One region of the Kitasatospora sp. NPDC101801 genome, then DNA from elsewhere that is predicted to be linked to it. Evidence: riboswitches for the same ligand, from Rfam matches in the RefSeq annotation. Region 1 holds a riboswitch; each other region holds the start of a gene.
What was found. A riboswitch is a leader RNA that binds a small molecule or an ion and turns the genes downstream of it on or off. The one in region 1 is predicted to bind thiamine pyrophosphate.

Region 1 (10,104 bases):
GGTGCACGTACTCGCTGGCGGCGCGGAACGAGTACTCGGTGTCGTTGGCCCGGGTGCGCAGGTTGCCCGCCGGGATCACCAGGCGCTCGCCGGGGAAGGCGGCGGACAGCCTGGCCCGTCGCTCGGCCGCGTACGGGGCCTGGGCGACCGGCTCCAGGCCGCGCAGCTCGGTGTCGGCCCAGCCGGACTTCATCGAGTCGGCCAGCTCGTCGGAGACCTCTCCGTACAGTCCGTTCTTGCGGCCCTTGACGGGCTGCTCCTCGGCCTGGTCACCGCCTGCGGCACCCTCGGGGTTCTCGGCTGCCGCCGGGCTACGGTCCTCGGTCACGTACGTCGCCTCCTTGCGAGTGGTTCCGCCCCGGACGCATCGGATCGCGACGCGCTTGGGCGGCCGTAGGCCCCATCGTACGGACCGCTGGACGAACGACTGATCGGGAGCCGGAGAAACGGGCGAAACCTAATCGAACCGGGCGGCCAGCAGCACCAGGTCGTCCGAGCCGTCGGTGGCGGCCGGGGCACTGCCGAGCAGGTGGCCGAGCAGGCGGTCCGGCTCCTGCCGCAGCTCGCGCGGGGCGTCGGCGGCGGCCCGGCGCAGCGCGTTCTGGCCGGCGTGCAGGGTCGGGCCGCAGCGGCGGGCCAGGCCCTCGGTGTAGAGCACCAGCAGGTCACCGGGCTCGGCGTCGAGCTCCACGCCCGGGGCCTCCCAGCAGCTGAGCATGCCGAGCGGGGCGGAGAGCGAGGTCTCGACGAAGTTGGCGCCGTACCGGGTGACCAGGATCGGCGGGCAGTGCCCGGCCCCGGCCAGGGTGATCCGGCGCTCCTCGGGCTGCACCCAGGCGTAGAGCGCGGTGGCGGTCCGGTTCGGCTCGGTGGTCTTGAGCAGCAGTTCGAGGTCGCCGAGCACCGAGACCGGGTCCTCGCCCTCCAGCACCGCGTACGCCCGCAGCGCGGCCCGGACCCGGCCCATCGCGGCGGCCGCGCCGGGGGCCGAGGCCGGCCCGGCCCCGGGGCCGTCGCCGGAGACGCTGCCGACGGTCAGCCCGAAGGTGCCGTCCGGCAGGGCGATGGCGTCGTACCAGTCGCTGCCGGCCGAACGCTCCAGCGCGGCCGGCACGCAGCGGGCGGCCAGCCGCAGGCCGGGGGCGACCGGCAGCCGGTCGGGCAGCAGGCCCCGGCGGAGCGCCTCGGCCTGCTGCTCGGCCCGGTCCGAGACGAACTGCTTGGCCAGCAGCGGGGCGGCGAACTCGCAGTACCGGTGCACCAGCAGGAGGCGGCCGGGGTCGGGCTCGGCCGGCTCGTCGTAGAACCAGACGGCGGCGCCCAGCGGCCCGTCCTGGTCGGTGCCGAGCGGTACGGCGTAGCAGGCGCCGAGGCCGAGCTGCTCGGCCACCTGACGGAACCTCGGCCCGGCCGCCGGGTCGGTGGCCAGGTCGGTGATCAGCAGCCGGCCGGGCGCGGCGGGGTGGCTGAGCAGCCCGGAGAACGGGCCGTGCTCGGCCGGGACGGTCTCCAGCGCGCCGAGTTCGGACCGGTCCAGGTTGAGGCCGACCGGGCGGCCGGTGCCCCGGGCGGTGGTGGTGATCAGGCCCCGGCGGGCCCCGAGCAGGGCGGCGCCGGAGGCCAGCACGGCAGCCAGCGTGTCGGCCAGTCCGCGGGCCCGGACCAGCAGCTCGGTGTGCTCCTGGAGGACGGTGAGGTCGGACAGCTGTCCGACCAAACGGTCCTGCAGACCGGCCGTCTCGCTGACGGCCAGGAAGCCGAGGTCCGGCAGCACGGTGGCGGTCGCCGTCAGAGGCTTGGCGTCGGTCATGTCCCAACTCCCCACACAGTGGTATGTGTCACGCAGAACCACCAGGACCGCCCAAAAACGATTCCTACTGTCACTACTCGGCATTAATCCACCACTTGTACACAGGCCGATCGGGGCATGTCCAGATTCGGGACGAGGTCGGTCGGCGGGTGCGGTGGCGGCCGTCCGGGGCGGATCGGCCGCCCCTGGAGGGCTGCCGCGTCCCGACGCTCCGTCAGGGGGCCGTCCGGATCGTATGGTTCGAGGAGCCAGTGCCCGGCCGGGCCGGTGCTCACTCACTCGTACGGTGGAACCAGCCGGCTCCGACAGGCGTCCATCTGGTCGCATGCGGGATTCTCGTTCCGGGGGCCGTCCGCTCCAGGCCCCAGCCCACCCTGTCGTCCCGGTCACTCCCGCCGAACCGCCCGTGCACCGGTGCCGCCCACGCATCCGGGGCGCAGCCGCGGCCGACGGTCCGACTGCCCGAGCCCCACGGTCGCGGAAAGGAACGAGCGCAGATGCCATGGACGCGTCCCCGTCTGAACCGGAGCAGGACCCGGAGCAAGGCGCACCGCAGGAACCTGCCCGCCACCCGGTCCTCCTGGCTGCGCTGGCCCGGCAGCCGGCGCCGGGTCAGGGCGGCCCTGCTGGCGGCGGCCCGGACCGCCGCCGGGTACGGCTGGCCGGTGCTGCCCGGCGCGTACGCGGTGCCCGGCCTGCTCGGGCCCTGCTCCTGCGAGGACCAGGGCTGTCCGTCCCCCGGCGCGCACCCGCACGAGCCGCCGCTGCCGGCCGCCACCACCGACGCCCGGATGGTGGGCTGGTGGTGGGCCGAGCGTTCGCCGGACGCCTCGGTGCTGGTGGCCACCGGCCGGACGGTCAGCGCGGTCAGCCTGCCGGCCGAGGCGGGGGCCAGGGCACTGGAGTACTTCGAGGTGCTGGACGTGCCGGTCGGCCCGGTGCTGCTGGCCCAGGACCGCTACGTGCTGCTGGTGGCGCCGTACACGCTGGCCGAGTTGGGGGAGCTGCTGGCCGAACAGCCGTGGGTGCCAGGGGTGATGCGCTATCACGGCCCGGACGGCTATCTGCTGTTGCCGCCCAGCCGGACGGCCGAGGGCACCGTGCGCTGGATCCGGCCGCCGATCGGCGGGCGTCCGTGGCTGCCCGAGGTGGGCGCTCTGCTGGGGGCGCTGATCGCGGCCAGTTCGGCGGCGGCGGGCGGCAGCAGGCTGGCCGGCTGAACGGCCGGCCGCGCTCAATTCCCGTACGGAAAAAGAAGATCCGGCCGCTGGCGACGGGGGATGCACCAGCGACCGGACTGTTTAAATGGTAACAAAGATCCGCGTGCGCGCCAATTTGTCCGCACACTCTGTCACCTGGCAGTTTTCCTTCCGGTCGGAAAATGTGACGCGAGTCACTTTCCCGGTGGAACGCCGGGGAAAATCCTCAGTTCAGCGTCACCTGACGGCTCACCAGGTGACCCCGGACCCGGCGCTGCTCGGCGGTGAGCGGAGCCTCGTCCCTCAGGGTGGCGGCCAGTCGCTCGGCGAACTCGGCGGCGGGCGCCTCGCAGTCGGCGGCGGTCATGCTCTGCGGCAGGTCCCAGACCGGCACGGTGACCCCGTGCGCGCGGAACGAGCCGACCAGGCGGGTGTCCGCACCGAGCGAGGACTGCTCGGCGGCGGTCAGCTTGGCGAGCGCGTTCAGCAGCTGCTCCTCCGGCACGGTCATGGCCCAGCGCAGGTGGTTCTTGTCCGGTGCGGCGCACCAGTACGCGGACGGCACGCTGCTGAGCTTCTCGGTCGGGATGGCGGCCGCGTTGGCCTGCTCCAGCGAGGCGGCCACGTCACCGGTGGCGGTCTCCGCGTCCTCCAGCCAGAACTCGAAGCCGGTGTGCACGACCGGCACGAACTCGGCCTCCAGGTCGAGCAGTTCCTGCAGGCGGCGGCCGCCGGGGACGGTCCGGCGGGCCGGCACCGGGCTGCCCGGCTCGGTGGTCAGGGCCAGCTCCAGGGCGTCCGCCAGGTCGCGGCTCAGGTCGCCGGAGGCGGACTGGGTCTGCAGGCCGAGCAGGATCGAGCCGTCCGGACGGCGCAGCGCGGGCCAGGCCAGCGGCAGCACGGTGGCCAGCGTCACCGAGGGGACCGGGCCGGTGGCCTCGTCGGCGATGCCCTTGGCCAGGGTGAGCGGGACGGTGGCGGAGGGGACCAGCTCGCGCAGCGCGACCCAGTCGGCCTCGCCGGGCAGGCCCTCGAACGGGCGGTGGACCAGCTCCTGGACCGCGTGCGCGGCCTCGCGCCCGTGGCACGCCTTGTACCGGCGGCCGGAACCGCACGGGCAGTCCTCGCGAGCCCCGACCACGGGGATCTCGCCCGAGGTCACGGCGGTGGACGGACGGTTCTGCGGCGACTTCTTCGCGGCCTTCTTGGCCATGGTGCGGCTCTCCCGGTACGGCGACGTGCTTGCCCGGGCAGCCTACTGAGCTTTCCGGGCCGACCGGACAGCTCCGGCCCGGCGACCCTCGTCCGGGTGTCCGGCGGGGCCGCGCGGGGCGGCCGGTCAGGCGCTCCGCGCCCCGGGCGCGGGCCGCAGCGGGAGTTCGGCCCAGACCGTCACCTGCCCGGGTGCGTCCCGGACGCCCCAGTCGTCCGCCAGCCGGCCGACGATGGTCAGGCCCCGGCCGCCGCGCGAGGTGAGCGAGGGGCGGGCCGGCAGCGGCCTGGTCACCGCACCGCCGTCGGTCACCTCCAGGGTCAGCCGCCCGCGCCCGGACAGCTGCCAACGGACCGTCACCCCGCCGGGCTCACCGTCCTCGCCGGACCGCACACCGACCAGGACGGGGGCCGGCACCGGTGCCGGCGCGTCGTCCTTCAGGTCGGCCAGCCGGCCCAGCGGCCGGGCGTACCGGCAGGAGTTGCTGAGCAACTCGGACAGGATCAGGACCGCGTCGTCGATCACCGTGTCGGCGACCTCGTGGTCGCCGAGATCACGGCGCAGTCGGCGTCGTGCCGCTCCGACCCCGGCGGGCCCGTGCGGCACCGCCATGGTCGATGAAGTCGGCACCTCTTGTGCCATCATCAACGCCACCCCCGGACCTCCTTCAGCATTCGCCGAGGGATGGATGCCCCTTGGTAATGGGTCGGAAACGGGCATCCGGCGATCGCGGCGGGACATTAACGGGCACCGCAACTCACGGTACGCAAATGGTGATTAGCCGCTCACAGACCGTTGTCCAAACGGCCGGAATTGGCCACTCCCGGTACTTCACGCCGGAGTTCGCGCCAGTTCGCGCCCCTCGCGCGGGGCGTTTATCGGCCGAGTTGGTCGAGCACGGCGCGCGGCCGATTGGTGATGATCGCGGTCACCCCGAGTTCCAGGCAGAGTTCGACATCGGCGGCCTCGTCCACCGTCCAGACGTGCACCGAGTGCCCCGCCCGGCGCAGCGCGCGCACCAGCCCGGGATTGGACCGGACCAGGTCAATGCCGGGCCCGGCGATCCGGGCGCCGCCGGGCAGCGCCTTGGTCCGGCCGAGCACCGGGAGCCTGCGGTCGAACAGGTAGACGGTCGGAACGGCGGGCGCGGCCCGGCGGATCCGGTGCAGCGAGAGCTCGGAGAAGCTCATCACCCGCACCGCGGACCCCTCCAGGCTGTCCGGAAGCAGTCCGTACCGGGTGAGCAACCGGAGCAACTCGGCCTCGGTGCGCCCCGCGAACCGGGTCGGGTGCTTGGTCTCGATGGCCAGTTCCACCCGCCGCCCGGCGTCCGCGACCAGTTCGAGCAACTGGGCCAGCGTCAGGACGGGGCTGGGTTCGGGGGCCGCCGGGTCCTTCCAGGAGCCGAAGTCGAGCTCGTTCAGCTGAGCCAACGTCAGGGCGGAGACCGCGCCCCGGCCGTCCGAGGTCCGGTGGACCGTCCGGTCGTGCACGCAGACCAGCTGCCCGTCGGCGGTCAGCCGGATGTCGGCCTCCAGGCCGTCGGCGCCCTCCGCGACGGCGAGCGCGTAGGCCGCCAGGGTGTGCTCGGCGCGGGCGGCCGAGGAGCCGCGGTGCGCGATCACCTTCACGGCGCCGCGGTCGGTGGCGTCCTGGCTGGTCAACGGCTGGTTCCGGGTATCCACACCGGTAACCCTACGAGCAGCCGGACGACCGGTGGCCGCCGCCACGGGAAACTCCGGGTGAAGTTCCCGGGGCGGCGGCCGCCCGGCCTCACTTCCGGCGGGTCACCGCGAGGGTGGCCAGCGCCGCGACCAGGAAGCTGAGCACCGAGGCCGAGGTCCAGGGCTGCGCCTCGAAGCCGGTCGCGGACTGCAGGTCGTGCCAGCGGTCGCTCCAGCCGTCGATCGCGGTCGGGGCGATGAACTGGTAGGTCGCGAAGCCGAGCGCCCACGGCAGCAGCATCAGCCAGCGGGCCGGGGCGTCCTCGGCCAGGTTCCAACCGCGCCGGCCGGAGCCGAGGAAGTAGTCGGCCGCCAGCACCGCGAACATCGGCACGAAGACCGAGCCGATCAGGCCGAGGAAGGCGTAGTACGAGGCGGTGAACTCGTCGGTGAGCAGCGCCAGTACGGTCACCAGCGCGCCGATCCCACCGGTCAGCAGCCGGCGGTCGACCTTCGGCAGCAGGTTCTGGATCGACATCGCGGTCGAGTACACGTTGGCGAAGGACTGGTCGGTCTCCCGGACCACCAGCACCAGCAGGAAGGCCCAGCCCGCGGCCACCCCGGTGAACGAGGAGAAGATCCGGCTCGGGTCGCCGTCGGACTGCAGCAGTGCCACCACGCCCAGCAGGTAGCACCAGACCTGGGCCAGCGTGTAGCCGGAGAAGGTGGCCCAGAACGCCGCACCGGCGGTGCGGGCGTGCCGGGTGTAGTCGGCGGCCAGCGGCACGAAGGAGATCGAGACCGCGATGATCGCGTCGGTCGCGGAGAGGAAGCCGGTCCAGTTGCCCGCACCGGGGTTCGGCACGCCCTGGCGGACCAGCTGGACGGTGAAGTAGACCATCGCGATGCCGACGGCGATCGTCACGTACTTGCGCAGCACGGCGATCGCGCCGAGCGGCCAGATGGTCAGCGCGGTGGTCAGCAGGCCGGCCAGCACCACGAACAGCCAGCGCCAGCCCTGCGAGCCGGTCACCTCCTGGGCGCCCATCGCGATCACCAGCAGCTCGTACACGCCCCAGCCGATGCACTGGGCGATGTTCAGCACGGTCGGCACGTAGGACAGCCGGGTGCCGAACAGGCCGCGCAGCACCGTCATCGCGGGCGCGCCCGTCCGGGCGCCGATCAGGGCGGTCACCCCGAGCATCGCGGTGCCGATCACGGTGCCCACCACGGTGGCGGTGATCGCGGCGACCAGCGAGAGCTCGGAGCCCTTGGCGCCGATCACGGTGGCCGCGCTGGTGAAGCCGATCAGGCTGACCCCGAGGTTGGCCCAGAGCGAGAACAGCGCCCGGAAGTCGAGGGTGCGAGGAGGTGCGGTGTCCAGGACGAGCGGCGCCTCGGCGCGCGCGGACGGTTCCTGGACAGGGGCAGGCGAAACAGCCGTCATGGCCGATGCTCCCTACGCCGGCATTACCCGGACAGGTTCGAGCGGTCTGCGCTCCCTCGCCGTAGTGCCAGCACCTGCATGGCGTACGGTCGTTCCGCGCACTCTCAGCCTGGACGGTCCAAGCTCCCGCGTGTCAGTTTGGAGCGCCAGGCTAGCGGCCGGGCGGCCGAACACCAAGGCGGGCGGGTGGCCGTCCGGATCGCGGGACGAAGCGGACCCCCGGGGGATCGTGTCGGGAACGGGTAAGGATTCTTAAGAGTTCTTCACCGGGCCCCATACGACAACCGAATCACGCATACGAAAAACTGTGGACCAAGGTTCTGTCAGCTATGGAGGTCGTCCGTGAGCACCGAGCACGCGAGTGGGTCCACCGGGCCCGAGGAGGAGCGCACCTCCACGGGCCAGGGGGTGGTGAGTCCGGCTGAGAGCGTGTCGGCCGATGTCCCCGCTGCTCCTGCCGTCCCGGCGGCGGCCCCGCCGGCCGCCGAGCCGACGCCGACGGTCGCCTTCGGCAAGGTGACCCCGCCGCCGGCCCCGGCCGCCCCGTCCTACCTCGACGCACCGCCGCCGGTGCTGCCGCCCGCGCCGCCGGTGCCCGCGGCGCCGTCCTACCTGGACGCGCCGCCGCCGGCCGCGCCCGCGCCTGCCGCCCACCCGGAGGTGCCGCCGCCGGCTCAGGCCGGCAACCCGTACGCCGCTCCGGTGGCCCCGGCTGCTCCGGCCGCGTTGGCCGCCGAGCTGCCGCCGGTGCAGTCGGCCCAGCCGACCCAGCCGGCCCACCCGGCCGCCGAGCCACCGCATCACCCGTTCGGCGCGGGCACCCCGCTGGGCAGCTGGGGCACCCCGCCCGGTGGCCTCGACGGTCCGGGCGGCCCCGGCCTGCCGGGCCAGCCGTTCGGCTCGGGTGCCGCCCCGGCCCCCCGCCGCAAGCGCGGCGGGCTGATCGCGCTGGTCGCGGCCGTCGCCCTGCTGGCCGGTCTGGCCGGGGGCGCGATCGGCGCCGCGGTGAGCGACCGGGACGGCGGATCGAACTCCTCGTCAGGGCGCGGCAGCAGCACCACCGTCCAGGCCAGCGAGAACAAGCAGGCGATCAACCGCTCGCCGGAGTCCGTCGCGGGCATCGCCGGCAAGGCGCTGCCGAGCGTGGTCACCATCAAGGCGCAGGGCTCGCAGGAGTCCGGCACCGGCACCGGCTTCGTCTTCGACACCGAGGGCCACATCCTCACCAACAACCACGTGGTCGCCCCGGCGGCCAGCGGCGGCAAACTGACCGTCAAGTTCTCCGACGGCTCGTCCTACCCGGCCTCGGTGGTCGGCCGGGCACAGGGCTACGACGTGGCCGTGATCAAGCTGGACAGCCCGCCGAAGGACAAGCTGGTCCCGCTGCCGCTCGGTGACTCCGACAAGGTCGCGGTCGGCGACGCCACCGTCGCGATCGGTGCCCCGTACGGCCTGGAGGGAACCGTCACCACCGGCATCATCAGTGCCAAGGACCGCCCGGTGGCCTCCGGCGACGAGACCGGCGCCCAGTCCTCCTACATGAACGCCCTGCAGACCGACGCCTCGATCAACCCGGGCAACTCCGGTGGTCCGCTGCTGGACGCCGCGGGCGCCGTGATCGGCATCAACTCCGCGATCCAGTCCAACAGCAGCAGCAACGGCCGGGCCGGCTCGATCGGTCTCGGCTTCGCCATCCCGATCAACCAGGCCAAGCGGGTGGCGGGCGACCTGATCAAGACCGGCACGCCGGTCTACGCGATCCTCGGGGTGCTGCGCAACGACGACTACAAGGGCGACGGCGCGCAGATCCGCAGCTCCGCGGTCGGCGACAGCGCCGCCGTCACCCCCAACGGCCCCGCCGACCAGGCCGGCCTCAAGGCCGGTGACGTGATCACCAAGCTCGGCGGCCACGTCATCGACAGCGGCCCGACCCTGGTCAGCGAGATCTGGACGTACAAGCCCGGCGACAAGGTCGAGGTCGAGTACACCCGCGACGGCAAGGCCGCCAAGACCACCGTCACCCTGGGCGAACGCAAGGGTGACAACTGACCCCACCGGCAAAACGGTGTGCACGGAACCCCACCGGACCCGTTAGGCTGACCTCCGCCTGGAGAGTTGCCCGAGCGGCCTAAGGGACCAGTCTTGAAAACTGTCGTGAGGTAACCCCTCACCGTGGGTTCAAATCCCACACTCTCCGCCGGAGCACGGCCCCCGACCAGTCCTGCTGGTCGGGGGCCGTCGGCGTTCTACGGGGGAGTTGACGCAGTCGGGATGGGCTGATGGTGGGTCAGTGGGCGGGTGGGGACAGTGGGTTGGTAGGCCATGCCCGCCGTCCGGAGAGGACCGACCACGTGATGGAGACCCGGGGACCGAGCAGGGGCGGGTACGTGCTGATGGAGGCGGGCTCCGGGGTGCCCGCGGTGGTGCTGTTGGCGACCGGGGGTGAGCTGGCGGTGGCGCTGCGGGCCCGGGAGATCCTGGAGGGTGACGCGATCGCCACCCGGGTGGTGGTGATGGTGTGCGCGGAGCGGTTCGAGCGGCAGCCCGCTGCCTACCGGGAAGCCGTGCTGCCGAGGGGAGTTGTGGTCCGGGTGTCGGTGGAGGCGGGGGCCGTGCTCGGTTGGCACGCGTTGGCCGGCGAGGCCGGGGTGGCGGTCCGGCTCGACCGGTCCGGACTGTCCGCGCCGTACCGGACGCTGTACGAACAGCTCGGCTTCACCCCCGAGCGGATCGCCGCCCAGGCCCGCCGCAGTCTGGCGAAGGCCAGGGAA
Region 2 (10,104 bases), on a different contig from region 1:
CTTCCAGCTCCGGGACGACCTGCTCGGCGTCTTCGGCGACCCCGCCGTCACCGGCAAGCCGGCCGGCGACGACCTCCGCGAGGGCAAGCGCACGCTGCTGATCGCCCACGCCATGCGGGGCCTCTCCAAGGCGGACGCCGTCCAGCTGGACGAGCGGCTCGGCGCGGCCGACCTGACGGCCGACGAGGTGCCGGTGCTCCGACGGCTGGTGGAGCGCAGCGGCGCCGCCGAAACCGTCGAACGCCGGATCGACGAACTCATGGCCCAGTCCCTCGCCGCCCTCGACGCAGCCCCACTGGCCGCCGGCCCGGCCCGGGCCACCCTGCTGGCGCTGGCCGAAGCGGCGACGGTCCGCAAGTACTAGGACAGACGCTCCGGCATCTACGGTCCAGGGGCTCGGGGCTGCGCCTTTGGCAGGGCGGTCGGTTGCACTGGTCCAGGGGCTCGGGGAACTGCGAGGAGATCTGGCGCTCGGGTCACTGCGAAAGTCCCTGACCACCTACGCACGGATCACCATTTACGAGGCCGGCGTCGCAGTTCCCCGAGCCCCTGGCGCCGTAGGCGGTTGGCCTCAGTGCGAGCGGATCCGGCGGGACAGTTCGGCGGCGGCTGCGCCCGGGTCGGCGGCGGCCGTGATGGCGCGGACCACGACCACCCGGGTGGCGCCGGCGTCGAGGACCTGGTCGAGGTTGCCCAGGTCGATGCCGCCGATCGCGAACCACGGACGGTCCGTCACGGCCTTGGCCGCGTACGAGACCAGGTCGAGGCCGGGGGCGTGGCGGCCGGGCTTGGTGGGGGTGGGCCAGACCGGGCCGGTGCAGAAGTAGTCGACGCCCGGCTCGGTGAGGGCCGCGTCGACCTCGGACTCGGCGTGACAGGACCGGCCGAAGATCACCTCGTCGCCGAGGATCGCCCGGGCAGCGGGCACCGGCAGGTCGTCCTGGCCGAGGTGCAGGACGTCGGGGCGGGCCGCGTGCGCGACGTCGGCCCGGTCGTTGACCGAGAAGAGCTTGCCGTGCCGGCCGGCGGCGTCGGCGAAGACCTCCAGGTACTCCAGCTCCTGCTTCGCCTCCAGGCCCTTGTCCCGGAGCTGGACGATGTCCACCCCGTTGGCCAGCACGGCGTCCAGGAACTCCGGCAGGTCGCCCTGCTCGCGGCGGGCGTCGGTGCACAGGTACAGCCGGGCATCGGCCAGCCGCGTGCGGGCGTCCGTCATCAGATCAGCTCCGCCTGGGCGCGGCGCTTGACCTCGGTGCCCCGGTTCTCCACCAGGGCCTCGATCGGGCTGCCGGGCAGCGAGGGCTGCTCGGTGAACAGCCAGTCGATGATCTCGGCGTCGGTGAACTTGGCGTCCCGCAGCAGCGTCAGCGTGCCGGAGAGGTGCTTGACCAGGCCCGGGCCGTCGATGAAGGCGGCGGGCACCTGGAGGGACTTGTTCGGACCGCGGCGGACCGCGATCAGCTTTCCGGACTTCACCATGTCCCGGACCTCGGTGACGGGGACACCCCACTGCTCACTGATGTCGGGCAGGTACATCCACGCGGGGACCAGGGCTTCGATCTTCTCTGACGTCATCTCGCTCACGACACCAGAATCTCACAGCGGGTTCGGCCCGACCGCCGCCTTGAGCTGTACCGACGGGTCCGCAGCCGCCACCGGGTCCAGCAGGACCCCGCGTTCGATCAGCTTCCGCGCCTGGTTGACGTCGCGCGGCCGGTCCACCGAGAGCAGCCCGGTCAGCCGCCCGTCCCGGAGCCAGAGCACCGTCCAGGCCGGGTCCCCGGCCGAGCCGCGCCAGAGCATCCGGTCACCGGGCGCGTGCCGCCCGGCGTACTGCACCATCCGTCCGAACTGCTCCGACCAGAAGTACGGCACCGGGTCGTACGGCGTGCCCGCCCCGAGCACCCCGGCGGCCACCGCCCGGCCGGACTGCAGCGCGTGGTCCCAGTGCTGGACGTTCACCCGGGTACCCAGCCGGGCGGACGGGTACGCGATGCAGTCGCCGGCCGCCCAGACCCCGGGCAGCGAGGTGCGCAGCCGATCGTCCGTCAGGATCGCCCCGGCCCGGTCCAGCTCCACCGGCGAACCGGCCAGCCAGCCGGTGGCGGGGCGGGCACCGATGCCGACCACCACCTCGTCGGCGGCCAGCTCGGTGCCGTCGGCCAGCAGCACCGCGCCCGGCTCGACCGCCGCCACCCCGACCCCGCAGCGCAGTTCGACCCCGGCGTCGGCGTACCACTGCGTCATCAGCCCGCCGAGCTCGGCGGGCAGCGCCCCGGCCAGCGGCGTCGCGGCGGCCTCGACCACCGTCACCTCGCAGCCGAGCCGCCGGGCCGCCGTGGCGGTCTCGGCGCCGATCCAGCCCGCGCCGACCAGCACCAGGTGCCGCCCCGGCCGCAGGCTCGCCCGCAGCGTCAGCGCGTCGTCCAGGGTGCGCAGGGTCCGGGCGCCGGGGAGGGTGACCGGCTTGGCACCGGTCGCGATCACCAGGGCGTCGTACCGCAGCGAGCCCCGGTCGGTGTGCAGCAGGCCGGGCTCCAGGCCGGTCGCGCGGTGGCCCGGCAGCAGGTCGACACCGGTCCAGTCGACGTCCAGCACGGTGCTGTCACGCTGCCCGAGCAGCACGTCCTTGGAGAGCGGTGGCCGGTCGTACGGCAGCTCCCGCTCCGCGCCGAGCAGGGTGACGGGCCCGGTCCAGCCCCCCTGCCGCAGGGCCAGCGCGCTCTGCGCGCCCGCCATGCCGCTGCCGACCACGACCGCCTGTCCACCCGTCAGCTCTGCCACGTCGGTCACCCTACCCACCACAGTCGTCCGCCCGTCGAACACTGGCCGCCGGGCTGCCCGGGGCCGGGGATATGGTGGGTGGCGTTACACGGGAGCCCGGTGCACCGGGCTGAGAGGCGGGCTGCGGCGGCCTGCGACCGTCCGAACCTGATCCGGGTCATTCCGGCGAAGGGAGAGCGAAGTACTGTGACACGCACCGAGAGCGACGTGCTGGTCATCGGCGGCGGCATCATCGGCCTGGCGGTCGCCTGGCGGGCCGCGCAGCGCGGACTCCGGGTCACCGTGGTCGACCCGGAGCACGGGCGGGGCGCGGCCCAGGTCGCGGCCGGCATGCTGGCCCCGGTCACCGAGCTGCAGTACGGCGAGGAACCGCTGCTCCGGCTGGGGATGGCCTCCAACGACCGCTACCGCGACTTCGTCGCCGAGCTGGCCGACCTGACCGAGCTGGACACCGGCTACCGCGAGACCGGCACGCTGGCCGTCGCGCTGGACTCCGACGACCGGGCCGAGCTGCGCGAGCTGCACGCGTTCCAGCAGCGGCTGGGCCTGGAGTCGCACTGGCTGACCGGCCGGGAGTGCCGACGGCTCGAACCGATGCTGGCCCCGGGCGTCCGGGGCGGCCTGCACGTGACCGGCGACCACCAGGTGGACGGCCGACGGCTGGCCGCCGCCCTGGTGCTGGCCTGCGAACGCTCCGGCGTCACGCTGCAGCGGGCCTCGGTCACCGAGCTACTGGTCAAGGAGGACCGGGCCACCGGCGTCCGGCTGAGCACCGGCGGCGAACTGACGGCCGCTCAGCTGGTGCTGGCGGCGGGCCCGCAGAGCCACCTGCTACCCGGGCTGCCCGCCGGGGTGCTGCCGCCGGTCCGTCCGGTGAAGGGGCAGGTGCTGCGGCTGCGGATCCCGGAGCGGTACGCGCCGTTCCTGTCCCGCAACGTCCGGGCCGTGGTGCGCGGGCAGCACATCTACCTGGTGCCGCGGGCCGACGGCGAGCTGGTGATCGGCGCGACCAGCGAGGAGCAGGGGTACGACACCACCGTCACGGCGGGCGGTGTCTACGAGCTGCTCCGGGACGCGCACGAGCTGGTCCCCGGGCTGACCGAGCTGCCGCTGGTGGAGACCGGCGCGGGCCTGCGGCCCGGGTCGCCGGACAACGCACCGCTGCTCGGCCCGACCGCGCTGCCCGGCCTGGTCGCCGCCACCGGCCACTACCGCAACGGCGTACTGCTCACCCCCGTGACCGCCGACCTGATCGCCGAACACCTGGCCACCGGTGCCGTACCGGCGCTGGCCGCCCCCTTCTCCCCCAGCCGCTTCACCCCGAAGGCCGCCGCATGAACGACTTGACCGAGCTGACCCTGACCGTCAACGGCACCCCCCGCCAGGTGCCGCCGAGCACCACCCTGGCCGAGCTGGTCGCCACCCTTAGCACCGCCCCGACCGGTGTGGCCGCCGCGCTGAACGAGGCCGTGGTGCCGCGCTCCGTCTGGGCGACCACCGCACTCGACGCCGGCGACCGGGTCGAGATCCTCACCGCAGTCCAGGGAGGCTGACCGCCATGGCCGACGACACCCTCACCATCGCCGGGGTCACCTTCAACTCCCGCCTGATCATGGGCACCGGCGGTGCCCCCAGCCTGGAGGTGCTGGAGCAGGCGCTCCGGGTCTCCGGCACCGAGCTGACCACCGTCGCGATGCGCCGGGTCGACCCGGGCACCCAGGGCTCGGTGCTGGACGTGCTCACCCGCAACAACATCCGGGTGCTGCCCAACACGGCCGGCTGCTACACCGCAGGGGAGGCCGTGCTGACCGCCCGGCTGGCCCGCGAGGCGCTCGGCACCGACTGGGTGAAGCTGGAGGTGATCGCCGACGAGCGGACCCTGCTGCCCGACCCGATCGAGCTGCTGGACGCCGCCGAGACGCTGGTCGACGACGGCTTCACGGTGCTCCCGTACACCAACGACGACCCGGTCCTGGCCCGCAAGCTGGAGGACGTCGGCTGCGCCGCGATCATGCCGCTCGGCTCGCCGATCGGCTCCGGCCTGGGCATCCGCAACCCGCACAACTTCCAGCTGATCGTGGCGGCCGCGGGCGTCCCGGTGATCCTGGACGCGGGCGCGGGCACCGCGTCGGACGTGGCGCTGGCGATGGAGCTGGGCTGCGCGGCGGTGATGCTGGCGTCCGCCGTCACCCGGGCCCAGGAGCCGGTGCTGATGGCCGACGCGATGCGCCGCGCCACCGAGGCGGGCCGGCTGGCCTTCCGGGCCGGCCGCATCCCGCGCCGGTTCCACGCCGAGGCGTCCTCCGCGATGGCGGGACGCGCCGACCTGGACACCCGGGAACGGCCCGCTTTCTGACGGCGGGGCACCTGGTGCCGTGCCTGGCAAGGTTCACCCCGTCGCGTCGTTCGGTGCGTGCTCTCGGCGTGACGGAGGGAACCTAGCCGGGCACGGCACTAGCATCGGCCGGGTGATCCTCCCCGAGTCCGGAACCGAGCCCGACGGGGCGCAGGTGGTCCGGCTGCTCAGTTACAACGTCCGTTCGCTGCGGGACGACCGCGAGGCGCTGGTCCGGGTGATCCGGGCCTGCCGACCCGACCTGGTCTGCATCCAGGAGTCGCCCCGGTACTGGCGGCCCGAGGGCCAGGCCGCCTGGCTGGCCCGGCGGACCGGCACGGTGGTGCTCTCCGGCGGCGGCCGGGCCGCCGCCGGGCCGCTGCTGCTCGGGCGGCTGGCGGTGGAGGTGCTGGCGGTCCGGGACCGGCTGCTGCCGAAGACCCGGGGCCTGCACGCCCGTGGCTTCGCCACCGCGAAGGTCCGGATCGGCCGCTCGGTGCCGTTCGTGCTGACCAGCTGTCACCTCAGCCTGGACCAGGACGAGCGGCTGAAGCAGTTCGCGCTGCTGCCCGGCCAGGCCGGGCCCGACGAACCCGCCGTGATCGCGGGCGACTTCAACGAGCACCCCGACGGCCCCGGCTGGCAGCGGCTCGCGGCGGCCTACCGGGACGGCCACGTGGTGGCCCCCTGGGGCGGCACCAACACCTCGGTGCCGGCCGACCCGTACCAGCGGATCGACGCCGTCTTCGCCTCTCCCGACGTCACCGTGCTGGCCTGCGGCGTCCCGCACGAACTGCCGGGCGTCGAGCCGGCCGACCTGCTGGCCGCCACCGACCACCTGCCGCTGCTCGCGGTGCTCAGGCTGCCACCCGGCTAGACGGGTCATTCCACCCGCCGCCCGTGCCGCCGCCGGGCTTACCGAGCTGGCTCTGATCCTCTTCATTTGGGGCACCGGCACCGCCGCCCGGGGCCTGCTCCGGGCCCAGAGCGGCCACGCCGTCCGGGCGATCCGGGACACCGTGATGTCCCTGCCGTTCGTCCTGGTCTCCGGCATCACGGTGATCGCCGCCGCGCTCGGCACCGCCGTCGCCGAACCGGACCACCGTCTGCCGCCCGGTGCTCGCTGGGCGCTCTACGGCGGGGTGCTGGCCTTCCACACCGCCGACGCCGCCATCTCACTGCGCTACGGCGACGGCCCGGGCACCGTACTGCACTGGTACGGGCCCTGCCTGGTGCTGACGGTCGGCCTGCTGCTGCCCGCCGCCCCGGCCCGGCCGGCCTGGGGCGCGGTGGGCCGTGCGGCGGGCCTGGTCCTGCTGCTGGCCAAGCTCTCCGAGCTCAGCCGGAACCGGGCGTACGGCGAGGCGACGGCCTGACCGTCCGTCAGACCACCGCGCCGCCGGTCGGGTCCTCCGGCTCGTCCTCGTCGCGGTCCTTCATCCGGGCCACCAGGGTGACGAAGCCGCCAAGGAAGGCGCTGACGCCGACCCAGGCCGGCCAGCCGGAGACCTCGCGCCAGACCAGCACGTCGAACAGCAGCAGCGCCGGGCCGCCGAGCACCGCGAGCCAGGCGAACCTGGCGGTGGTGTCCATCGGCGGCAGCGGCGGCGGCTCCGGCGGGACGTAGTGGCCCTCGTCCGGGTCCTCGGCGGCCACGTAGCTCCGTGGGTCGCCGGTGGCCGGGCGGGGGCGGGGCTGCGGGGCGAGGTCGTCCAGCTCGGGGGGACGCTTGACCTCCTTGGCCCGGAGGTTCTCGATCTCCGGCCACTCCGGGTTGTTCAGGTCGACCGGGTCGTCGAACTGCGCCACCAGCGCGGCGAAGATCGCGTCCTGCTCGGCCTGGCTCCCCCCGACCGGGCGGCGTGCGGGCGGGTCGGACTCCCCGGTCGGCTCGGGCTTCGCCCGGCCGTCCAGGGGCAGTTCCTCGTCGTCGCCCGCGGTGTTGTTCATCTGCACTGCCGGCCCTTCAGCCCAGGTGGTCCTCGGCGCTCGCGTCCACGGCACTCGCCTCCGCGTGGGCGGCCGGGGTCAGCCGCCGGACGAAGTCGAGGCTTGCCTCGACGATCAGTCCGGCGTCGTGGTCCAGCGTGGCCACGTGGTAGCTGCGCTCGCAGAGCAGCTCGGTCACATCGGTCGAGGATATCCGGGCCAGCACCAACTCGGAGTTGGCCGGGGAGACCACATGGTCCTGCGGGCTGTGCAGCAGCAGGACCGGTCGGCGTACGTCGGGCAGCTCGGCCTGCACGGTCTTCCACAGTCGGGCCAGTGACCAGGCGGCATGCAATGCAGCGGCGTCCGGTCGTAGCCGAGCTCGTGCGTGCCGGGCTTGGCGATGTCGTTCGCCACCCCGGGCAGGCTCGGGACCAGGTGCCGGATCACCGGCAACAGCACACTTGCGGGGTTGTCGGAACGCACGGACGGGTTGACGAGCACCAGTCCGGCCACCGCCACGCCCTTGCGGGCGGCCAGCCGCAGGGCGAGCGCGCCGCCCATCGAGAGGGCGCAGACGAACACCTGGTCGCAGTCGGCGGACAGCTCCTCGAAGGCCCGCTCGGCCTCGGCGTACCAGTCCTCCCAGCGGGTCAGCTGCATGTCCTGCCAGCGGGTGCCGTGGCCGGGGAGCAGCGGCACCGAGACCGAGTACCCGGCGGCGGCGAACTCCTCCGCCCAGGGCCGGAGCGGCTGCGGCGAGCCGGTGAAGCCGTGCACGAACAGCACGCCGACCCGGCCCCCCAGGTGACGGAACGGTTCGGCGCCGGGCAGCAACGGCATCAGCGGGCTCCTTCGCGGTACGGAGCCGTCCGGGCCCTGACGGGGCGTCGGCAGCGGGCTCTGGCAGCGACTTCTGGCACTGGCAGCCGAATCGTCCCATGGTCGGCGTCGACTCGTACAGCCCCGCCGGTGCTGCGGGGCCTGCCGGAAGCATTAGGATCGACCGGTCCGCACAACAGGAGGCCCCGGTTGTTCTACCGACTGATGAAGATGATCGTCGCACCGCTGCTGCGGATCTTCTTCCGGCCTTGGATCGAGGGTGCCGACAACATCCCCGACGACGGCCCCGCGATCATCGCGAGCAACCACCTGTCGTTCTCGGACTCGTTCTTCCTGCCTGCCCTGATGAAGCGTCGGGTGACCTTCATCGCCAAGGCGGAGTACTTCAACACCCCCGGCCTCAAGGGCAAGCTGACCGCCGCCTTCTTCAAGGGCGTCGGCCAGCTCCCGGTGGACCGCTCGGGCGTCCGGGGCGCCGGTGAGGCCGCGATCCGCAGCGCCGTCGCGGTGATCGAGCGGGGCGAGCTGTTCGGGGTCTACCCCGAGGGCACCCGTTCCCCCGACGGCAAGCTCTACCGGGGCAAGGTCGGCGGCCTGGCCCGGGTCGCGCTGGCCACCGGCGCGCCGGTGATCCCGGTCGCGATGATCGACACCGAGAAGGTCCAGCCGCCCGGCCAGGTGGTGCCGAACTTCGGCGTCCGCCCCGGCATCCGGATCGGCCGGCCGCTCGACTTCTCCCGCTACCACGGCATGGAGAACGACCGCTTCATCCTCCGTTCGGTGACGGACGAGGTGATGTACGAGATCATGCGGCTGTCCGGCCAGGAGTACGTCGACATCTACGCGACCGCCGCCAAGCGCCAGATGGCCGAGGACAAGAAGCGCAGCGACGCCGAGCGCAAGGCCGAGCAGAAGGCGGTCAAGGCCCAGCAGGAGGCCGAGAAGAAGGCCGCCGAGGCCGAGGCCGCCGCGCTGGCCGAGAAGGACCAGAAGGACACCACGGCCGAGTAGTCGGCCGACCGAGGGGGGACGATGGCCGATCACCGGCCCGGGTACGGCGGCTCGGTGGCCGCCGGGGGCATGTCGGTCGAGATGCCGCTCTGGCGGGCCATCACCTTCTTCCGGATCATGGCGCTGACGTACGCGCTGCTCCGCTACTTCGGCTCCTACCAGGACTTCCTGCACCCGGTCTCCGGCTGGATCTTCCTCGGTGCGCTGACCCTGTGGACGCTGGCCAGCACCCGGTCCTTCGCCGGGCCGCAACGCTGCACCTGGTACGTGCTGACCACCGACCTGGCCTTCGCGGTCACCGGCATCGTGATGAGCGGCGTGATCGACTCCCCCGCCCGGATCCTGGCCGGCGCCCCCACCCTGCCGACCATCTGGGCGGCGGGCACCGTGCTCGGCTTCGCGGGCAAGGGCGGCTGGCGCTGGGCGGCCTTCGCCGGGGCGGTGGTCGGGGTGGCCAACATCGCCGGGCACGGCGGGATCACCCCGGACAACCTGCACAACATCGTGCTGCTGATGGCCGCGGGCTGCGCCATCGGCTACGTGATCGAGCTGGCCCGGGCCAGCGAGGCCGCGCTCACCCAGGCGCTCCAGGTGGAGGCCGCCTCCCGGGAGCGCGAGCGGCTCTCCCGGGACATCCACGACGGGGTGCTCCAGGTGCTCGCCCTGGTCCAGCGCCGCGAGGGCGACCCCGGCGAGCTGGGCCGGCTGGCGGGCGAACAGGAACGTGCGCTGCGCACCCTGATGACGGGCGGTCAGCCGGTGGCCGCCGACGGCGGCGAGCAGGACCTGCTGCCGCTGCTCGGCCGGTACGCCGACGACCGGATCACGCTGTCCTCCCCGGCCTCCCCGGTCCGGCTGCCCGCCCGGGTCGCCGCCGAGCTGTCCGCCGCCGTCGGCGCCGCGGTGGACAACGTCCGCCGGCACGCGGGCGGGTCCGCCCGGGCGTGGATCCTGGTCGAGGACGAGCCGGGGACGGTCACGGTGAGCATCCGCGACGACGGCCCGGGCTACCCGGTCGGCCGGCTGGCCGAGGCGGAGCGGGCCGGCCGGCTCGGCGTCTCGCAGTCCATCCGGGGCCGGCTGCTCGACCTCGGCGGCAGCGCCGAGCTCCACTCCGCCCCGGGCGAGGGCGTCGAGATCGAACTACGGGTGCCCCGCGCCCGCCGGGCCGGGGCGGCCGGATAGGCTCGGCGCCCGCCGCT
Region 3 (10,104 bases), on a different contig from region 1:
GCCGAGCTGACCGTCGGCGCCGAGACCACCACGGTCGGCCGGGGGAGCGTGGTCTACGTACCGGCGGGTGTGCCGCACCGGTTCCACCACATCACCGAGGAGCTCCGGGTGTTGGTGGTGTTCTCCCCGCCGGAGGACTGACCCCCGCCGCCGGTTAGGGTTCGGCTGGGCCGACCAACCGAGGAGAATCCCGTGACCTTCACCGACGAGCTGTGGTCGGCCATCGAGCCGATCTACGCCGAGATCCTGGCGCACCCCTTCATCGGCGGACTGACCGACGGCACCCTGCCGGCCGATGCCTTCCGGCACTTCGTGGTGCAGGACTCGCACTACCTGCGCGACTACGCCCGCGCGCTCGCCGTCTGCGCGGCCAAGGCCCCCGACGAGCAGGACGTCCGGGCCTTCGCCGACGACGCGGTCGGCGCGCTGGCCGCCGAGCAGGGCATGCACGCCGAGTTCCTCGGCGCCTTCGGCGAGACCGCCGAGCAGGCCGCCGCCGAACCGGTGCTGCCCACCACCCGGGCCTACACCAGCTATCTGCTGGCCACCGTCTACGGCGGCTCGTTCGCCGAGGCGGTCGGCGCGGTGCTGCCGTGCTACTGGATCTACGCCCGGGTCGGTGAGCAGCTGCTCACCCGCTCCTCGCCCGACCCGCTGTACGCCAAGTGGATCGCCACCTACGGGGACGAGACCTTCCAGGCCGTGGTGCGCCGGGTGCTCGCACTGACCGACCGGCTCGGCGAGCAGCTCGCCCCGGCCGAACGCCGCCGGGTGATCGAGCACTTCACCACCACCTCGCGCTACGAGTGGATGTTCTGGGACGCCGCCTGGCGGCGCGAGGTCTGGCCGGTCTGACCTGCCGCCCGACGGACCGTCCGGGCACCCCCGACCCCGGGGTCGACCCTCCCCGCGGTCTCGGGGTGATCTCCGGGTTCTCTCCGGGCTGGAACCCCTCGGAAGCCGGACCGGTGCCCTGTACCGTCGAAGTATCGAAGCAAGCGGGACGCGACGGAACAGCCGTCACCGGCCCGAGGGGAGAGAAGGAACGGACATGGCTGAGCTCTGGAAGTCGCTGCCCTCGTGGGTGCGCAACATCGTCGTCCCGATCGTGGTGCTGATCCTCGCCTGGAACCTGATCTGGTTCGTGATCGGCGCGGTCACCTCGCTGATCGCCTTCCTGGTCAAGGCCCTGGTCCTGGTGGCCGTCGCGGCCGGTGTGGTGATCCTCGTGAAGAAGGCCGCCAAGAGCTGACCCGCGGCGCACGGACGCCGGGCCCGGTACCCCTCGCGGGGGTGCCGGGCCCGTCCGCGTTCCGGCCGTCGCGGGGGAGCCGCCCTGGACCAGCCGGGGGCGGACCGCTACGGTGTTGAACGTTTGTTGCAGGCAAATCCGCCTGTGGACACGGGAGCTCGGAGCACCGGGCTGAGAGGGCGCTGAACGGCACGTCAGGTGCCGGCCGCTGCGCCGACCGCAGGAACCTGACCGGGTAATGCCGGCGTAGGGAGATAGAGGTCTCATGACCACGTTCGACGCACAGCAGAAGTCTGCCCCGAGCGGCGTGACCAGCGCGACCACCGGCTACCCGACCCCCGCCTGGCGCAAGGCGTACCGCGAGGGCTCCCGGCCCGACCTCCGGGTGCCGTACCGCGAGGTGCAGCTGACCAACGGCAAGTCCGTTCCGCTGTACGACACTTCGGGTCCGTACACCGACCCGGCCTACCAGCCCGACGTCCGGCGCGGGCTGCCCGCGCTGCGCGACCCGTGGATCCGCCAGCGCGGGGACGTCGAGGAGTACGACGGCCGGGAGGCCCGGCCCGAGGACGACGGGATCAAGCACACCTCCCCGCGCGGCGGGAACCTGCGCAACCTGGACGCGGTCTTCCCCGGCCGTCCGCGCCGCCCGCTGCGCGGACGTGACGGAGTGCCGGTGACCCAGCTCGCCTACGCGAAGCGCGGGATCGTCACGCCGGAGATGGAGTTCATCGCCCTCCGGGAGGGCCTGGACGCCGAGTTCGTCCGCAACGAGGTGGCGATCGGCCGGGCCGTCATCCCGCTGAACGTGAACCACCCCGAGGTCGAGCCGGCCGTCATCGGCACCAACTTCCTGGTGAAGATCAACGCCAACATCGGCAACTCCGCCGTCACCTCCTCGATCGAGGAGGAGGTGGAGAAGATGACCTGGGCGACCCGCTGGGGCGCCGACACCGTGATGGACCTCTCCACCGGCCGCAACATCCACACCACCCGCGAGTGGATCCTGCGCAACTCCCCCGTGCCGATCGGCACGGTGCCGCTCTACCAGGCGCTGGAGAAGGTGGACGGCAGGGCCGAGGAGCTGAGCTGGGAGGTCTACCGCGACACCATCATCGAGCAGTGCGAGCAGGGCGTCGACTACATGACCGTGCACGCCGGCGTGCTGCTGCGGTACGTCCCGATGACCGCGCGCCGGAAGACCGGCATCGTCTCGCGCGGCGGCTCGATCATGGCGGCCTGGTGCCTGGCGCACCATCAGGAGAACTTCCTCTACACCAACTTCGAGGAACTCTGTGACATCCTCGCGGCCTACGACGTCACCTTCTCGCTCGGTGACGGCCTGCGCCCCGGCTCGACCGCGGACGCCAACGACGAGGCGCAGTTCGCCGAGCTGAGGACGCTCGGCGAGCTCGGCCGGATCGCCCGGGCGCACGATGTCCAGGTGATGATCGAGGGCCCCGGCCACGTCGCGATGAACAAGATCAAGGAGAACATGGATCTCCAGAAGGAGATCTGCGACGAGGCGCCGTTCTACACCCTCGGCCCGCTCACCACCGACGTCGCGCCCGGCTACGACCACATCACCTCGGGCATCGGCGCCGCGATGATCGCCTGGTGGGGCACCGCGATGCTCTGCTACGTCACCCCCAAGGAGCACCTGGGCCTGCCCAACCGGGACGACGTCAAGACCGGCGTGATCACCTACAAGATCGCCGCCCACGCCGCAGACCTGGCCAAGGGCCACCCCGGCGCCTCGGACTGGGACGACGCGCTCTCGGACGCCCGCTTCGAGTTCCGCTGGGAGGACCAGTTCAACCTGGCCCTCGACCCGGAGACGGCCCGCGCCTTCCACGACGAGACGCTGCCCGCCGAGCCCGCCAAGACCGCGCACTTCTGCTCCATGTGCGGCCCGAAGTTCTGCTCGATGAAGATCAGTCAGAAGATCCGCGACGAACACGGCGACGGCTCCACCGCCGTCAGCACCGCCTTCGACGCCGACGCCCTGGCCGGTATGCAGGCCAAGTCGGAGGAGTTCGCCGCCGCCGGAAACCGGGTCTACCTGCCACTCACCGACTGACCGGACACCACCAGGACCGCGCTGCCCCGGGGGGAGGAGGGGATCCCCCGGGGCAGTGCTTCGTCCCCGGTGATGGCGGACGCTCAGACCTGCCAGTGCGGTTTGCCGCTGACCATGCGGCAGGTGAGCAGGCGGCCGGTTGCGTCGTGGGTGCTCCGGCCGAGGTCGGCGTCCCGGCAGAACTGGCCGGCCTTGTAGCAGTTGCCCGCGTTGGAGACGATCTCGCAGGGGCCGGCCGCCGCCGCGGTGGTCGGGGCGTGGGTGGGAGCGCTCGGGGCACTCGGGGCGCTGGTGGTGCGGCGGGGCTCGGCGGGTTTGGGGGTGGCCGGGGGCGCGGGGGCCTTGGTGGCCGGGGTGGTCGCCGCCGGTGCGGGTGGCGGGGTGGTGGCGTCGGCCGTCGGGGTGGCGGACGGGGACGGAACGACGACGGGTGCGGCGGGGGTGGTCTCGGCGGCCGGGCTGGAGACCACGGCGCGGGCCGGGACACCGGTGTCGGTGGGCCCGGGGCCGCAGCCGGTCAGGGCGAAGCCGATCGCGAGGACGAAGCCCGCGGCGGCAGCCAGCCGCCGGTGGCCGGCGGGTATGGACGAGGGCATGACGGTGAGGTGCTCCGATCCGTCTCGGGTGGGCAGACCCGGGAGTCAACCAGAGGACGGGCGCGTTGTTCACCGTTCCGGCACAGATCCCTCACCCGTTGGGAAATCGAGACCTTCCGGCTGGCTCAGACGTCGTCCGGGCCGGTGAAGTCCGGGGAGCTGTACCCGGGGCCGGTGAACTCGGCCGACCGCGGGGTGCGGCCGTCGGCCTCGGTGACGCCCTCGACACCGGGGCTGGTGAAGTCCGGTGAGCTGTAGCCCGGGCCGGTGAACTCGACGGGTCTCGGGGTGCGGCCGTCGGCTTCGGTGACGCCCTCGGCACCTGGGCTGGTGAAGCCGGGGCTGGTGTAACCGTGGTCGTTCGGGCGGGTGTTGGGACGCGGTGCGGGCAGCCCGGCCGGTTCGGTGTAGAGGTTGTCGAGCAGCCAGGGGAGCAGCGCCCGCTCGCGGAGGGCGATCTGCCAGAGCCGCCGGGCCTCGGCGAGGTCGCCGTCCTGCCTCGGGGCGGCGCCGTCCCGGAGGGCGGTCAGCAGCAGCCCGACGCTGCCGACCAGCAGGGCGACCCCGCCCACCGCGAGCGACACCCAACCAGCCGTCACCACCGCGTGTGCCAACGCGAGTTCGGGAGCCGCGCCGCGCATCGCGTAGCCGATCAGCAGCAGCACCACGCCGCCCGTCCCGGCCAGGATCGGGGTCAGCACGGTGAGCACCGGGAGCAGCCCGGCGCCCTCCTCGGAGCGGAGCCGGTCGGTCAGCCCGAGCGGCGCGGGCGGTCCGGCGTCGCGGAGTGCGGTGTACCGCTGGTACTCCGGGTCGGCGGGAGCCGCGATGGTGTCGGCCAGCTGGGCGGCCTTGGTGCGCAGTTGGGCCGAGTTGAGATGTGGCCCGGGTGCCCTGAGCGCCTCGGTGAGGCGGGCGTCGCGCAGGGCCTCGTCCAGGGCCCGGTCGAAGTCCGCTCGGTCTTCGGCCTGCAGGTGCGGGGTGGTGTTGACCACGGGGTACCCCGTTCCGTCGTCGCGGAGGTGCGATGAGAGTGGTGCGGGATGTCGGTGCGAAAGGTCGGTGCGGGATGGGCCGGTGCAGGGTGAAGTGGCGCGCGATCAGCGCGCCGGTGCCTCGATGGTAGGGGTGGGAACCGACCCGGACACAGTCGGTTTCCGGAATTTCAGCTCGTTCGGGACGAGCTCAGAACCGCTCAGTGACAGTTCAGTCCGACCGTCGGGAAGCTCAGTTCAACGGCAGCCGGGCGACCAGCAGCCGCCCGTCCATGGTGACCCCGCCGTCCATCGCGATCGCCAGCTCGTCCGCGTAGATGTACGGGCCGGGGATGTGCGGCGGCGCGCCGTCCTCGGCGTGCGCCGTGCCGGTCAGGTAGGGGATCGGGCTGTGCCCGTGCACCACCCGGTGGCCGCCGTAGGCGCCGAGCAGCTCGTGCACCGCCTGCGCGCCCGCCTCGCCGCGGAAGGCGAACCGCTTGGTGAAGCGGCGGAAGCAGTCCCACCACTCGTCCGCGCCCTCGCCGGCCAGCAGCCGGTGCACCGACTCGTTGACGTCGTCGATGGTGTCGCCGTACTCCAGGTACGCGGTGGTGTCGGAGTGCAGCAGCAGGTGGCCGTCCTCCAGGGCGATCGCGGGGAGCCGGGAGAGCCAGCTGACGTGGTGGGTCTCCAGCCGCTCCAGGTCGGTCTGCTGACCGCCGTTCAGCCGCCAGGCGGCCAGGAAGGAGGCGGTGCCCGCGGTCGACTGGACCGGTTCGTCGCCGTACCGGGCGGCGCCCAGGAAGAGCAGTTCGTGATTGCCCATCAGGGCCCGGCAGTACCCGCCGGCGGCGGCGGCCTCGGCGGCCAGCTGCATCACCAGGTCGATCACGCCGATGCCGTCGGGGCCCCGGTCGGTGAAGTCGCCGAGAAACCAGAGCCGGGACCGCCCGGCGGACCAGTGGCCCTCGGCGTCGATCAGGCCCTGCTGGTGCAGCGCGGCCAGCAGCTCGTCGAGGTAGCCGTGCACGTCGCCGACCACGTACAGCGGGCCGGGCGCCTCGCCGGGCTCGGGCTGCGGGTAGGGGTAGTGCAGCTCCCCGGCCGGGACCGGCGGGCCGAGCTCGATGGTCGGCGGGTCGTCCGACCCGGCCGACTCCCGGTAGGCCGGAGCGGTCTGACCGGCCGTCGGCCAGTGCTGTTCGAGGAAGCGGGCGCCGCCGTATCCGCTGTACGTGGCGTCGTAGCCGTAGCCGCCCACCGGCTCGGGCGGCTCGTAGTAGGAGCCGTACGGGAGCACGTCGAGGTCCTGCTGCTGGCGGGGGCCTGACTCGGGCAGCTCAGGTCCGGGGAGGCGGTCCTCGGGTGTCATTCGCCCATCATAGGAAGAGGCCTCTCCCGTCGTCCTCACCCGGTGCCCACCAATTGCCCGAGGTGCCGCCCGGCGGGTGCCCACCGGTGGTCCGGGGGCGGTCCCGCCGGGCGGCGGGAGGGCGGTGCGCGGTGCGGTCGCGACCGCCGTCAGACCTCCCCCGGCGGGCGGGGCGGGCTGACCGTGGTGCGGGGACTACGGCGTTGCGAGGAGGCACGGATGATCAGTTCGGTGGGCATCAGGGTGCCCGGTGGCGGCCCGGCCGAGGCAGTGCGGAACCGGGGTGGGAAGAGCCGCCCGACGTCCACTCCGGTACCGGAGTCGACTCCCTCGATCGCGTCGATGAGCAGGTTGACCACGGTGGTGCCGATCCGACGGGGTTTCAGCGACAGGGTGGTGATCGGCGGCTCGGTGCCGGCGTACACGTCGCTCTCGCTGCAGCAGACCAGCAGCAGGTCGTCCGGCACCCGCATCCCGTACCGCCGGGCGGCGGCCAGCAGGTCGGTGCCGTTCGGGTCGAAGAGTCCGTAGACCGCGTCCGGCCGGTCGGGCCGGGCGAGCAGTCGGTCGGCGGCCACCGCTCCGGCGGCCGGGTCGTGGGCGGGGTAGGTCTCGTAGACCGGCTCCTGGCCGACCCGGCGGCACCAGTCGAGGTAGGCCTCGGTGGAGAGCCGGGTGTAGGTGTCGGTGGAGGTGCCGGTGAGCAGGCCGATCCGGCGCGCGCCGGCCTCGCTCAGGTGGTCGAGGATGCCGAGCACGGCGGCCTCGTGGTCGTTGTCCACCCAGGCGGTGACCGGGCAGTTGCCCGGCTTGCCGTCGCTGACCACCGGGACTCCGGACCGGTAGAGCTCGCTGACCAGCGGGTCCTGGTCGGGCGGGTCGATGACCACGGTGCCGTCCAGGGCGATGTTGCCCCAGACGTCGTGCCGGGAGGAGGCGGGGAGCACCACCAGGGCGTAGCCCCGGCTGAGTGCCGCGCTGGTCGCGGCTCGCGCCATCTCGGCGAAGTAGGCGAACTCGGTGAAGGTGAACGGCTCCTCGCCGTAGGTGGTGACGGTCAGTCCGATCAGGCCGGACCGGCCCGTGCGCAGGGTGCGGGCGGCGGCGGAGGGGCGGTAGCCGAGGCGCTCGGCCACCTCGCGGACTCGGCTTCTGGTCTCGTCGGGCAGGCGGCCCTTCCCGTTCAGGGCGTCCGAGACCGTGGTGATCGACACTCCGGCGGCTGCTGCCACATCCCGGATGCCGGCCCGTTCCAGTCGCCGCGAAGGGGTGGGTCGCCGACCGCTCTGATTGGCTGCTGCTGTCATGGCGGACCGATCGTATGGCTCATGACGCCCTGTTGTGACCGGGGCCGACCGGAGGGCAGGAGAACCGTTTCTCCATGAGTCATCGCGGTGCAAGCCCTTGGATACCCGCCCTGTTCCAGCCTTCTTACCTCTGACATGTGCCATAGGAACCCGGCAGAATGGCTGATCGGTATCCGTACCCCGAACGAGCAACTCACCCCTACGGGTGAGCGGCCTCGGTATCGTTCGGGGCACCCGACCGGGGTGGTACGGGTGCGCACCAAGGGCCGAGCGCGTACGGCGATCCCGGCCGCGCAGGGCACCGCAGAATTCGCTAAGGAGAGCACCGTGACCGGTACGGCAGCGCAGGGTCCCCGGCTGAGGCCGACCCTGGACGGCATCCCGACCTACAAGCCGGGCAAGCCGGCCAGCGCCGACTCGTACAAGCTGTCCTCCAACGAGAACCCGTACGAGCCGCTCCCCGGCGTGCTGGACGCGGCCGTCGCGGCGGCCGGTTCGTTCAACCGCTACCCGGACATGGCGTCCAGCGAGCTGGTCGCCGAGCTGGCCGGCCGGTTCGGGGTGCCGCTGGAGCACGTCGTGCTCGGCACCGGTTCGGTCGGCGTGGCGCAGTCGCTGGTGCTCTCCACCGCCGGGCCGGGCGACGAGGTGATCTTCGCCTGGCGCTCCTTCGAGGCGTACCCGATCATCACCCAGGTCGCCGGGGCCACCCCGGTCCCGGTCCCGCTCACCGCCGGTGAGGAGCACGACCTGGACGCGATGCTCGCCGCGATCACCCCGCGGACCCGGCTGATCTTCGTCTGCAACCCGAACAACCCGACCGGCACGGTGATCCACCGCGCCGAGCTGGAGCGCTTCCTGGACGCCGTCCCGAGTGACGTGCTGGTCGTGGTGGACGAGGCGTACATCGAGTTCATCCGGGACGAGCGAGTGCCTAACGGCCTCGACCTCTACCGTGACCGCCCCAACGTCTGCGTGCTGCGCACCTTCTCCAAGGCGTACGGCCTGGCGGGCCTGCGGGTCGGCTTCGCCGTCGCGCACGAGCCGGTGGCCACCGCGCTGCGCAAGACCGCCGTCCCGTTCGGGGTCAGCCAGCTCGCCCAGGACGCCGCGGTGGCCTCGCTGCGCGCCGAGGACGCCCTGCTGGTCCGGGTCGAGGCACTGGTCGCCGAGCGCGGCCGGGTGGCCGCCGCGCTGGCCGCCCAGGGCTGGGAACTCGCCGACACCCAGGCCAACTTCGTCTGGCTCCGGCTCGGCGGGCGGACCCTCGACTTCGCCGCCGCCTGCGCCGCCGCCGGCGTCGTGGTCCGCCCGTTCCCCGGCGAGGGCGTCCGGGTCACCATCGGCGAGCCGGCCGGCAACGACCTCTTCCTGGCCACCGCCGAGACCTTCCGCAAGGAGCTCTGAGCCGGGCGTGCGCTGGGCCCGGACGTGGCCCGGCGCACCCCGATGTTCACATCGCCCACACGATTCGATCACGATTGACGCACCGGGTCGGGTGGGTGCGGAGCAGTGGCCGACGATGGAGCGGGGCGGGGTCGCTCGCCCGCTCCCTGCTCGCCGAGAGACCCCAACGTGCGCACTGCCCGGATCATCGCCGCCCTGCTGCTCCCCTTCGCCGCCGTGACCGCCTGCGGCACGAGCGAAACGGCAGTTCCCGAGCGGTCCCCCGAGGATGCGCTCAAGGCTGCCGTCGCCGTGATGGCGCAGGTCGGCAGTGCCGAGGTCACGCTCGACGGTGGCTGGTCGGGCCGGGCGTCCTGGCGGCCCGGCGTACGGCTGACGCTGTCGGGGGCGGCGGACACTCAGCTGCTGGCCCTCGGTGAGGGGTTCTACGTCCGGGCCGCCGACACGGGGGTCCGGACCGGGGGCCGGGCGTGGGAGAAGCTGGCGGGTCCGTTCGAGGGTGCGGGGCGAGGAGAGGCGCTCGGGCTCGGTCCTGCGCTGGCGTTCGGTCAACGGCTGGACCCCGCAGGGGCGTTGGAGCAGGCTGCCCGGGGGAAGGTCACCGAGGTGGGCCGGGAGAACGTCGACGGGGTGGTGGCGACCCACTACCGGGCGGTGCTGAGCGGCGAGGAGTACTTCGCCGACGGGCGCGGCGTGAACGGCGAGTGCCGCCGCACGCTGGCCGCGGCCTTCCGGGCGGGTGGCCCGACCACCGCGACCGTCGACCTCTGGCTGAACGGCGCCGACCAGCTGGTGCGGAAGACCGAGTCCGGCAACCCGACGGTCACCGACGGGAGCAGCACCGTCCGCTACGCGCACCTCGGCACCCCGGTCGAGCTGCAGCCGCCCTCCTCCGTCGACGTCCTGGACCCGATGACCGCCGCCGGGTGAAGGTTGGCCGCCCTGGCTGGGAGTTGGCTGGGAGTGACCCCCGTCCGCCGGGCCGTCCGGCCCCCGCCGAGCGTTGCCGGGGGATATGTCCGGGGCTGACGGTCAGGGAACTCCCAGGTGGGGCACAGGGATTGGCAAGAGCTCGGCGGCAGGCTGGGTGGCATGAAGGCGCTCCCTCGACGG

Region 2: linked by a shared signal. The riboswitch ahead of thiO (glycine oxidase ThiO) and the one ahead of ACIRPK_RS14265 (purine-cytosine permease family protein) in region 1 are both predicted to bind thiamine pyrophosphate.
Region 3: linked by a shared signal. The riboswitch ahead of thiC (phosphomethylpyrimidine synthase ThiC) and the one ahead of ACIRPK_RS14265 (purine-cytosine permease family protein) in region 1 are both predicted to bind thiamine pyrophosphate.

Annotation. Positions count from the first base shown of each region.
Region 1 is NZ_JBIWML010000009.1:122,755-132,858, forward strand. It holds gene ACIRPK_RS14235 (aminopeptidase P family protein) at 1-328, opposite strand, end outside; gene ACIRPK_RS14240 (PP2C family protein-serine/threonine phosphatase) at 458-1,810, opposite strand; gene ACIRPK_RS14245 (bifunctional DNA primase/polymerase) at 2,308-3,030, shown strand; gene ACIRPK_RS14250 (DUF5926 family protein) at 3,236-4,222, opposite strand; gene ACIRPK_RS14255 (ATP-binding protein) at 4,349-4,876, opposite strand; gene ACIRPK_RS14260 (glycerophosphodiester phosphodiesterase) at 5,098-5,907, opposite strand; gene ACIRPK_RS14265 (purine-cytosine permease family protein) at 5,996-7,333, opposite strand; TPP riboswitch at 7,326-7,473, opposite strand; gene ACIRPK_RS14270 (S1C family serine protease) at 7,676-9,382, shown strand; tRNA gene ACIRPK_RS14275 (tRNA-Ser) at 9,443-9,530, shown strand; gene ACIRPK_RS14280 (transketolase-like TK C-terminal-containing protein) at 9,688-10,104, shown strand, end outside.
Region 2 is NZ_JBIWML010000011.1:66,408-76,511, forward strand. It holds gene ACIRPK_RS15705 (polyprenyl synthetase family protein) at 1-364, shown strand, start outside; gene thiE (thiamine phosphate synthase) at 572-1,216, opposite strand; gene ACIRPK_RS15715 (Rv2175c family DNA-binding protein) at 1,216-1,575, opposite strand; gene ACIRPK_RS15720 (NAD(P)/FAD-dependent oxidoreductase) at 1,597-2,793, opposite strand; TPP riboswitch at 2,862-2,975, shown strand; gene thiO (glycine oxidase ThiO) at 2,971-4,122, shown strand; gene thiS (sulfur carrier protein ThiS) at 4,119-4,337, shown strand; gene ACIRPK_RS15735 (thiazole synthase) at 4,343-5,140, shown strand; gene ACIRPK_RS15740 (endonuclease/exonuclease/phosphatase family protein) at 5,253-5,996, shown strand; gene ACIRPK_RS15745 (hypothetical protein) at 6,142-6,495, shown strand; gene ACIRPK_RS15750 (hypothetical protein) at 6,503-7,069, opposite strand; partial or broken gene ACIRPK_RS15755 (alpha/beta hydrolase) at 7,086-7,891, opposite strand; gene ACIRPK_RS15760 (lysophospholipid acyltransferase family protein) at 8,081-8,902, shown strand; gene macS (MacS family sensor histidine kinase) at 8,924-10,087, shown strand.
Region 3 is NZ_JBIWML010000015.1:25,347-35,450, reverse strand. It holds gene ACIRPK_RS18765 (cupin domain-containing protein) at 1-141, shown strand, start outside; gene tenA (thiaminase II) at 193-855, shown strand; gene ACIRPK_RS18755 (DUF5326 family protein) at 1,052-1,252, shown strand; TPP riboswitch at 1,393-1,522, shown strand; gene thiC (phosphomethylpyrimidine synthase ThiC) at 1,518-3,332, shown strand; gene ACIRPK_RS18745 (hypothetical protein) at 3,416-3,928, opposite strand; gene ACIRPK_RS18740 (hypothetical protein) at 4,054-4,923, opposite strand; gene ACIRPK_RS18735 (metallophosphoesterase) at 5,156-6,277, opposite strand; gene ACIRPK_RS18730 (LacI family DNA-binding transcriptional regulator) at 6,427-7,584, opposite strand; gene hisC (histidinol-phosphate transaminase) at 7,912-8,991, shown strand; gene ACIRPK_RS18720 (hypothetical protein) at 9,160-9,921, shown strand; gene ACIRPK_RS18715 (efflux RND transporter periplasmic adaptor subunit) at 10,084-10,104, shown strand, end outside.